3 regions of the Paenibacillus sp. FSL H7-0737 genome follow, and region 1 is predicted to be linked to each of the others. Evidence: predicted binding sites of a transcription regulator. Region 1 holds the regulator's gene; each other region holds the start of a gene.

Region 1 (3,281 bases):
TGCTGCTGCACTACCCGCGTTATTATTAATTACAATGGGAATACTGAAGCTATTATGAGGTGAGTACATGATTATTGGCTTAACCGGAGGCATTGCATCCGGAAAAAGCACGGTGTCCGCACTGCTTGTGAGCAAGGGAGCGAGGCTGGTTGACGCGGATGTGATCGCCAGAGAAGTTATGCTCCCCGGTCATGAGGTGCTGGCTGCGGCTGTGAAACAATTCGGAAGCGAGATCCTCTCTTCGGATGGCACACTGAATAGGGGCAAGCTGGGGGACATTGTATTTCAAAACCCGGCGGCCCTGCAAGCCCTGAACAATCTGACGCATCCCGCAATCCGGCGGGAGATTAAAGAACGTATGAACAGCATGGAGGAAGAAGATCCAAAGAAGTTAACAATTGTGGATATCCCTCTTCTTTTCGAATCAGGACTCGAGAACATGTTCCATGAAATACTGGTGGTTTACGTGCCTCGTGAAGTGCAAATCGCTCGATTAATGGAACGTAACGGACTTTCTATAGAACAAGCAGAAGCACGCTTAAATGCACAGATGGATATTGAAGCGAAGCGTAACAAAGCGGACTATATCATTGACAACAGTGGCGAACTTGCGCACACTGAGCAACAGGTTGCTGTTCTTTGGGACAGGCTGGGCTTATCATGAAATGGTTACGTAAAAAAAGAGTCCTTCTTCTGTTATTCATTGGTTTTACTGCGATATTGTTTCTGAGTACGAACTGGATGTCCTGGTTTTATCCGATCCATTATAAAGATGAGATCCGTAAGCACAGCGTTACGTACGATATTGACCCATTTCTAGTGGCTTCGATTATCCGAGTGGAAACGAACTTCAAAACTGGACGAGAATCCAGAAAAGGTGCTATAGGTTTAATGCAGCTTATGCCGGATACCGCCAAATGGGCCCTTGAAAAGGCCAAGCTTCCTGATGTTTCTATGGAGGAGCTAAAGCATGAACCATCAGCAAATATTGAATTAGGTACCTGGTATCTTTCAACATTATCCCGTCAATTCGAAGGTAAACCTACAGCGGTTATCGCTGCATATAATGCTGGACCGGGTAAAGTTCAAAAATGGCTGGATGAGGGGATCTGGGATGGAACGGATGCTACGATTAAGGATATTCCGTTTGGTGAAACCCGCCATTATGTACAGCGCGTCAACTATTACTATGATCAGTACACGGATATTTACAACGAATTCTAAAACCGTGTTATGTATAAAAAGAAGCATTAAACGATCTTGCGATCGTTTAATACTTCTTCAGTAAGCTTATGTGGACAGGTTATTTGTATTGACCTGCCAATTGTTGTTCTGCCAGGGTTACAAGACGTTTAGTGATGTAACCACCGATCGAACCATTTTCATAAGAAGTTTTATTGCCTTGGTAACCATCTGGGGAAAGCGTGATTCCGAGTTCTTGGGCAACTTCATATTTAAGTTGTTCCAAAGCACCACGGGAATTTGGAGCTACAAGGTTATTGGAGCTGTTGTTTTGGCTCATTGCTGTTCACCTCCTCTGTTGGTAACTGTATTATGTGCCGGACTTGCCATAATCATTACAATAAAAAAACGGTGATTTCTGGAAAAAATGAAATAGCCCTTTAAAAGCCGGATGTTTAACATACCGGGACTAAAAACATTATGTAATAGGAAGTGATGAAGCTTATGAAATGCCCTTACTGCGATCACACAAATACTAAAGTGCTCGACTCGCGACCAGCGAATGAGAATAAGTCCATCCGCCGCAGGCGTGAATGTGAGCGTTGCAGCAAACGGTTTACAACCTTTGAAATGATCGAGGAAACACCGTTAATCGTGATCAAAAAAGACGGCAGCCGCGAGGAGTTCAGCCGTGATAAAATACTGCGTGGTCTTATCCGTGCTTGCGAGAAACGCCCCGTCTCTGTAGAACGTCTAGAGAAGATCGTCTCTGAGGTAGAGAAATCCCTACGCGGTATCGCCGTAGCTGAGGTGGAGAGCCAACAGATCGGTGAATTGGTTATGGAGCAGCTCTATCCAGTAGATGAAGTCGCCTATGTTCGCTTTGCATCCGTATACCGCCAGTTCAAGGATATTAACATGTTTATGAAGGAACTGAAGGGTCTGTTATCTAAGAGCACCGGAGATCTGGACAGATTGTAGAGTTGTGGCTAGTCTAATGACTAAAAAAAGTGTTGACAGCGAAGGCGATTTTTTATATTATATAGGAGTCGCCTACGGCGCTTGGATTTGTCAAAATGACTTAAATACACCGAACTAAATTTTAGAATGTGTGATTACATACATCTGAAAATTACGTTTGGGGCCATAGCTCAGCTGGGAGAGCGCATCGCTGGCAGCGATGAGGTCAGGGGTTCGATCCCCCTTGGCTCCACCAAACTTCATATGGACTCTTAGCTCAGTTGGTAGAGCAGTAGACTCTTAATCTATTTGTCCAGGGTTCGAGCCCCTGAGAGTCCATCCTAAAGAAACGGCAGAAATGCCGTTTCTTTTTTGTTGTTCAGGAAGCGGAGTGACTTTTTATTTGGTTTTGATCGTGGTATAGTTTGGGTAGATAAATCTTACAATGCAAAGAGTGCCGTGCGGAAACACGGCTCCCAGTGCAATAGCCGCTTTTAAGGGCGGCGGCTTTCAGGTTTTACGGGCAGAAATAGACCGCATCCTTTGGACTAGGGCGGTCTATTTCTTTTTGAGGTAATTTAGAAGCTCAATGCTAAAAAGGTAGAACAAGTTGAAATGCAGGCTCTCCAGACCTATATTCCTGTTTGGCGCGAGGTATTTAAGAAAGCTTCTACTGCTAAAAAGAAAATGATGCTTAGTACGATCATTGAGTGTGTTAGGGTTTACCGAGATTCAGTAGAACTGACGTTAAAATTGAACATTAGCTCGTTTTTAGCGACTTCAAGTGTAAGTAGTCTAAAAGGTAATGATTATGATTTGAAGGCTGGCAACCAAGTGCATGGCATTCATTATGGAAATCAGTTTTCAGGCATTTTCCAGCCTAATTCATCATCCCACACGGCATCGATATCATCCAGGTGAACATGCCATTCCCCACCGTCTACTTTTCTACGTATCTCGGTCAAACATTTCAACCAATGAAATAAATCGTTCAGCAAATCTTCAATCTGATCCGTCATGGACAGCTTGGTAGCGCCAGCGAAGATCTCCGTTGATCTGGACGAATCGAATTTGTACACTGTGAAAGACTCCGCCCGGTCTTTCCCTTCAAAATCCTGATCATAACGTTGGACAATGGC
Region 2 (3,281 bases), 320 kb from region 1:
CCAGCGATTCTTTCTTCTCAAAGCGCTCCAGAATCACATCCAGCCCGCCAATGACCATTTCGAACATATTGATCTTCTCGTGTAGCAGATGCAGAATATGTTCTTCAATCGTGCCCTGCGTGGACAAATTATAGATAACCACGTCATTTTCCTGACCTAACCGGTGCACCCGCCCAATCCGTTGTTCTACTCTCATGGGATTCCAAGGCAGATCGAAGTTGATCATGTGGTGACAGAACTGCAGGTTAATGCCCTCACCACCCGCCTCAGTAGCGATCATGACTTGAGCACGACCGCGGAAGAGGTCCATCATCCAGTCCTTTTTACCACGATTCATCCCGCCGGAATAAGAAACACACATTAGCCCATGTTCGCGGAAATACTGAAGCAAATATTCTTGAGTCGCGCGATACTCCGTAAAAACGATGACCTTTTCATTCATTTCTTGAATGAGAGATAGTGTTGTTTCGGCTTTGGTATTGGTCTTGACCGTACGAAGTGTCTGCAATAGCTCCATCATCCGATCGCGTTTCGGCGAATCAGCAGGCAGCTTCTTGATCAGATTAACTAAAGTGATGAAGACGGCATCCCTACTGCTGCACACCTCACGCTGAAGCGTTACCAAGGAAAGCATGCTGCTAAGATTGCCGCCTGATTCCTGATACTGATCTTTAACAAAAGAAGTGACAGCGTCATATAATACTCTCTCTTCCTGTGAAAGAACTAGCGGAATATTACGGACTTTTCGTTTCGTAAAGTTAACTGGACCTTCGCCACGCCGATTGCGGATCATCACCTTCGATAGCTCGTCCCTTAGCTGACCTTCATTCTTAGGTTGGCGTTTATCAACGACGAAATTCGAAGCAAAATCACCCTGATTTCCTAGTTGCCCCGGTTTCAGTAAAGTGATCAAATTAAATAGTTCGCCCAGATCATTCTGAACGGGAGTAGCGGTTAGGAGCAGGCAATATTTTTTGCGTAATTGCTGTACAAATAGATAATTGGTCGATTTCTTGTTCTTTAGCTTATGCGCTTCATCAATAATCAACATGTCATATTCATTTTCCAGCAGCATCTCTTTATGAGGATCGCGCTTCGCGGTATCCATAGATGCGACGACAATCGCATTCCCCCAGGAATATGCTTTTTTCTGTGCAACAGCAGAGATGCCAAACTTGGCATTCAGCTCGCGGACCCACTGCAATACGAGGGAAGCGGGTACCAGAATAAGCACTTTAGAGACTAGACCGCGGACAAGATATTCCTTGAGTACAAGTCCTGCTTCAATCGTCTTTCCTAGTCCAACCTCATCTGCAAGAATCGCGCGGCCCGACATCTCAAACAAAACCTTATGCGCGGTATCGAGCTGATGAGGAAGCGGGGATAATCCGGATAAATGCTTCATGCATTGCAGCTCATCGAAGCTGGTTACTAGACCCGTTTGTTCACCTTGCACAGCAAGCTTGGACAGACGGTAGTCTCCCCATGGACCACCTTTATCTAGTTTGAGTTCTAGATCCTGCAGCCAATTCCGGTCAAAAGAAAGAGGAACAGGCAGTATAGGCGCTGACTTTCCACCTTTGTGAGGTAGAGAATTACGGAATAATTGCGTCATGGTACAGCCTCCTCAGGTGCTATTTCATATCATCATTCGTAGGAGTAGTATGCTCTTAAACAAGAGAATTCATAACCTTCTATTTTTCTTGATAGCCTTTAAAAAAGAGAGTAAAAGCGAGAAAACGCGGCAAGGTTTGCGATATTTCGGCTGCTTAACTCTATTTTCGAAAAAGACCTTCGATACAATATGTGGTATAGTTTAAAAGCTGACGCACACAATATATTGTGACAAAAGCATGAAAATGTTATTTTTTTAAAGTGCGTAGCTGCTATTTGTTATTGACAAGATGAACTTCCTACATACACCCGTAAGACGGAAGATAAGTGTAAGGAAGTTTTTGTTGTGGGTCACAAAATGTACGCCCACACCTGAACTGGAACTAATATTTACTACATTGCGGGAGGTTTTTCTATTGGGTAAAGTGGAACGTAAGCAACGCCTTGAAGGGCTAAGTGAAAAAATATTTTTGGATCGTTATGCTTGGAAGGATGCCGACAGCAATAATGCTAAAGTGGGCGATGTTGTACTCGTTCTAACAAAAGATGATCCGAAGTTTCCCACGAAGGAAGTCGGAGAGATCGTAGAACGTAACGGCAGAATCGTAACCGTGAAGACGCGCAGCGGCGAACTTGTGAAATCAGATGTTGAAAAGCTGACGCTTAATATTGAAAAAACACCAGAGGAAATGTGGGATCGTCTGTCTACAGCTATGGCTTCTGTGGAGAAGACGCCTGAGCTTCAAGAAGAATGGGCGGGTAAATTCCGTTCGATTCTGGATGATTGGAAGCTCGTACCGGGTGGTCGAATTGCTGCTGGTGCAGGCGCTAGTGAAGAACTAACCCTGTTCAACTGTTATGTAATTCCTTCTCCAAAAGATAGCCGTGGCGGCATTATGCAGACGTTGGCTGAAATGACAGAAATTATGGCTCGTGGTGGCGGTGTAGGGATTAACCTATCCTCTCTACGTCCACGCCGGGCAATTGTGAGAGGTGTTAATGGTTCTTCCAGTGGTTCTGTATCTTGGGGCGGTCTGTTTAGCTATACCACTGGATTAATTGAACAAGGCGGTAGCCGACGTGGTGCACTTATGCTCATGATTAATGACTGGCATCCAGATGTGGAGGACTTCATTACCGTAAAGCAAACGATGGGTCAAGTTACGAATGCGAACCTTTCGGTATGTGTGAGCAATAGCTTTATGAAGGCTGTAAAAGAAAATCTGGATTGGGATCTCGTATTTCCGGATACTACAGATCCAGAGTACAACGATGTGTGGGATGGCGATCTAGACAAGTGGAAGGCTGCAGGCAAAAACGTTATTCATTATCGCACCGTTAAAGCGCGTGATGTGTGGCGCACCATTATTGAATCCGCTTGGAAATCCGCTGAGCCAGGCGTTGTGTTCATGGAATACTACAATCAGATGTCCAACAGCTGGTATTTTAATCCGATCATTTGTACGAACCCATGTGGGGAGCAAGGACTGCCAGGCTGGGGAGTCTGCAATTTGTCCGCTGTGAACCTGTCCAAATTCTACGATGAGAAGAATCATGATGTAGACTGGGAAGATCTCGCGACTACGACGCGTTATTCCGTACGTTTCTTGGACAATGTCATTGATAAGACGCCTTATCATTTCCCGGAAAATGAAGCGAATCAGAAA
Region 3 (3,281 bases), 560 kb from region 1:
TCATCAAGATGCGTGCCATAAGCCTTGTACACACTGTAAGGGGCAAATACATGGAGCGGTTCATTGTCCTTCGCCAGCTTATAGAAGTGATTCGGAATGATCAGGCCGATGGACAGTGTTTTGAGTCTTGTTTTTTCGTCGGCGTTGATCTTCTTACTGTCGAGAAATTCAAGAACATCCCATCCAAAAATGTTGTAGTAGGCGGCCCCAGAGCCTTTACGTTGACCCATCTGGTCAGCATAGGAGAAGCCGTCTTCCATCAGCTTGAGCACAGGTATAATGCCCTTAGCCGCATCCTCGACACCCTTGATTGTCTCTCCGCGGGAACGAAGCTTGGACAGGTTGACAGCCACGCCACCGCCGATCTTCGAGAGCTGCATGCAGGTATTGAGCACATAGTTGATCGAATTAAGCGAGTCGTCCATTTCGATAAGGAAGCAGGAGACAAGCTCCCCGCGACGGCTCTTGCCGGCATTCAAGAAGGTAGGAGTCGCTGGCTGCAGGCGCTGCTCCATCATCGAACGAGCAAGCATGCCGGCAGTAGCGGCGTTGCTGCGTCCTAGGTGAAGGGCAACTGCCGCCACACGGTCCGGATAATGCTCCAGATATTGCTTGCGGTCATTGCTTTTTACAGCGTAATCCGTATAGAACTTCGAAGCTGCCATATAGGATGGAAAGCTGAAGTTGTAAGAATGGGTAATTTGGTAAACTTCTTCAATTTCAGCCAAGCTGTACTGTTCGTAAAAATTTTCGTAGAAATCCTGTTCAATCATATAATCAACCTTGGCTTTTGTATTCTCAAAAACCAAGCTCCGCCGTTCTACATTCCGCATAAATTCGGCTACTGCCTCAAGGTCTTTATCCAATTGAAAGAAACCACTTTCGTCTCTTTTCATCAACATGTTGTTTAGTTCAATATGCCGCAACTCGGCTCACCTCCTGTTTAATTCGTTCCACATCACCAAATGTGCCCGATAGCTCAAATTTACCGATAACGGGTACATTGTACCGATCTGCTATCAAGTCTGCGCTATGCGCGAACAGCTCGCCCCAGTTCTTGTTGCCGCTGGCGGCGATGCCTTTCAAATTGGAATAATTGTTCTTCAAGAAAGTAGACACCTTCTCTGGAATCTGTCCAAAGCCGGTGGTATATGTAATAAGCACATAGGGCTCGTCAATGGTCATATGCTCTTCAATCTGCACAGCTGGCAGCTTAAGCTTACCAATGAAGCGTTTGACGTTTCCGGTTTTTGAATCGTATGCGACTAGCATGGAGTCTCTCCCCCTGTATATATTACTGTAAAGATTGAATAGATAAGCTATAAATACTGGAAAATCATATGCATACTATATTTAGTGTGCGTTGTTTATTTTATCACTATATGTTGAAAAGTCAACATGAAAAGTGCTTCCTAACTAGTCGGAAACTGGTCTAGTAAACGCTCTATTAAAGTGTTAATATCACGAAAATACGCAGGTTGGAGCGGTTTGCTAAGGCAGCTGTGTTGTTTTTTGTGCTGGATCTTACTGCATCTTTTTTATCATGACAAATTAGCGTCACTCCGTTGAGCAGAACTGGGAGAAGATGGATGAGATCATTAATGAAGCAAAAGCGGAGAGACTAACAATGGGGTTGTACAATTTCCCCCGTACATGCACTTCTAGGCATCTACCCACATACAATAAGATGACCATGAACCCGTAAGGCTAACAGATCGGTTTCATTGTACAAGTGCGGGAGGTGTCGCCAAGTTGCCTGGATTCTTAAGTACGATCGCGTTGCTAATCAAAGAACTGACGTTGCTGGTATCCTACGTAAGGAACAACGCATTTCCACAGCCGCTCTCGGAGCAGGAGGAAAGTAAATACTTAGGCATGATGGCTGAAGGGGATGCTAAAGCCCGAAATTTGCTTATCGAGCACAATTTGAGACTTGTCGCCCATATAGTAAAAAAATTCGATAATACTGGGGAAGACATGGAGGATCTGATCTCCATCGGCACGATCGGCCTGATTAAAGCCATAGAGAGCTATCGCCCGAACAAAGGGACAAAGCTAGCCACTTTTGCTGCCCGATGTATCGAAAACGAAATTCTGATGCACTTAAGATCCTTGAAGAAAACACGGAAAGACGTATCTCTGCACGATCCAATTGGGACAGACAAGGAAGGTAATGAGATCACGCTGATCGATATCCTTGGCTCCGAGGCTGATGATGTCATTAAAGAGGTCGATCTGAAGATCGAGAAGAGCAAGATTTATCGTAATCTTGATATTCTGGATGACCGAGAGAAAGAAGTTGTGGTGGGTAGGTTTGGGCTGGATACAGGTGGAGAAGAGAGGACGCAGCGGGAGATTGCCAAGGAGTTGGGGATCTCGCGGAGTTATGTTTCGCGGATAGAGAAGAGGGCGCTCATGAAGTTGTATCATGAGTTTTATAAGGCGAAGCGGTAAGACTGATGACAATTTCACAGTAATAATCCATTAATAATAAAACTTGAAAAGCGACTTGTCTAAGGATGAGTCGTTTTTTGTGTGGATAGGGTTCACCCTACTTATGATACGGTTCACCGTAACATCTATAGAGCGAAATACAGGTAATTCTCATACCTATACCGTTTACAATTCCTCTTTCTGTAAATTGCCTAATAGCATCACTAGCATATGATCCTTCAATATCAGAATAACTGACTGTTATATCCTGTTGAAACAGTCACTCATAAGTATATTTCTTCTTGATTGATAGGCATTTTGCTCTCAATCCACCAAGTTACTAAACTAAGCACGGCTCCGATGTACGCCTCTATTTTAATTTGCTGTACTATTCCACATATTCGTACTTTTCATTAAAAACCCGCACTTGATTTCGACCAGCTCTTTTGGCAGCATAAAGTGCTTCATCAGCTTTATGAAGAAGTTGATGGATTGTTTCCTCCACAGCTCCTGTCGTTACGGATACCCCAAAACTAGAGGTAATCGTTACCGATTTTTCATTTTCAACTAGAGGCTTCTGTTCAATGCAAAATCTAAGGTGATTAGCGAAGTTTTCCCCTTCCGCTAGTGTATAACCAGGTAAAGCGAGTACAAATTCTTCACCACCATATCTAGCAAATAGTATATGTTCTCCCATCTCAGCCTTACATATTTGAGCCACATGTACTAGCATTTGATCTCCGGTTTGATGCCCATAAGTGTCGTTCACTTTTTTGAAAAAATCAATATCAAATAGAATAATCACAAAGGATGATAATTCACCCTTTGCTTTCATTAAGCTTTGCTCA

Evidence for each region. Region 1 encodes NrdR, which represses ribonucleotide reductase genes. Its sites were predicted from a motif close to AACACNATATATNGTGTT; they were not measured.
Region 2: a site for NrdR is predicted at 1,830-1,847, ahead of H70737_RS10330 (adenosylcobalamin-dependent ribonucleoside-diphosphate reductase). Genes of this name have one in related genera too.
Region 3: a site for NrdR is predicted at 1,344-1,361, ahead of nrdI (class Ib ribonucleoside-diphosphate reductase assembly flavoprotein NrdI). Genes of this name have one in related genera too.

The regions. Positions count from the first base shown of each region.
Region 1 is NZ_CP009279.1:2,111,045-2,114,325, forward strand. Features, by position in the region: gene H70737_RS09045 (MntP/YtaF family protein) at 1-58, shown strand, start outside; gene coaE (dephospho-CoA kinase) at 68-664, shown strand; gene H70737_RS09055 (lytic transglycosylase domain-containing protein) at 661-1,224, shown strand; gene H70737_RS09060 (alpha/beta-type small acid-soluble spore protein) at 1,304-1,522, opposite strand; gene nrdR (transcriptional regulator NrdR) at 1,687-2,163, shown strand; tRNA gene H70737_RS09070 (tRNA-Ala) at 2,323-2,398, shown strand; tRNA gene H70737_RS09075 (tRNA-Lys) at 2,409-2,481, shown strand; gene H70737_RS31180 (hypothetical protein) at 3,000-3,221, opposite strand.
Region 2 is NZ_CP009279.1:2,430,473-2,433,753, forward strand. Features, by position in the region: gene H70737_RS10325 (DEAD/DEAH box helicase) at 1-1,615, opposite strand, end outside; gene H70737_RS10330 (adenosylcobalamin-dependent ribonucleoside-diphosphate reductase) at 2,031-3,281, shown strand, end outside.
Region 3 is NZ_CP009279.1:1,555,988-1,559,268, forward strand. Features, by position in the region: gene nrdE (class 1b ribonucleoside-diphosphate reductase subunit alpha) at 1-926, opposite strand, end outside; gene nrdI (class Ib ribonucleoside-diphosphate reductase assembly flavoprotein NrdI) at 913-1,272, opposite strand; gene sigK (RNA polymerase sporulation sigma factor SigK) at 1,753-2,454, shown strand; gene H70737_RS06860 (histidine kinase N-terminal 7TM domain-containing diguanylate cyclase) at 2,822-3,281, opposite strand, start outside.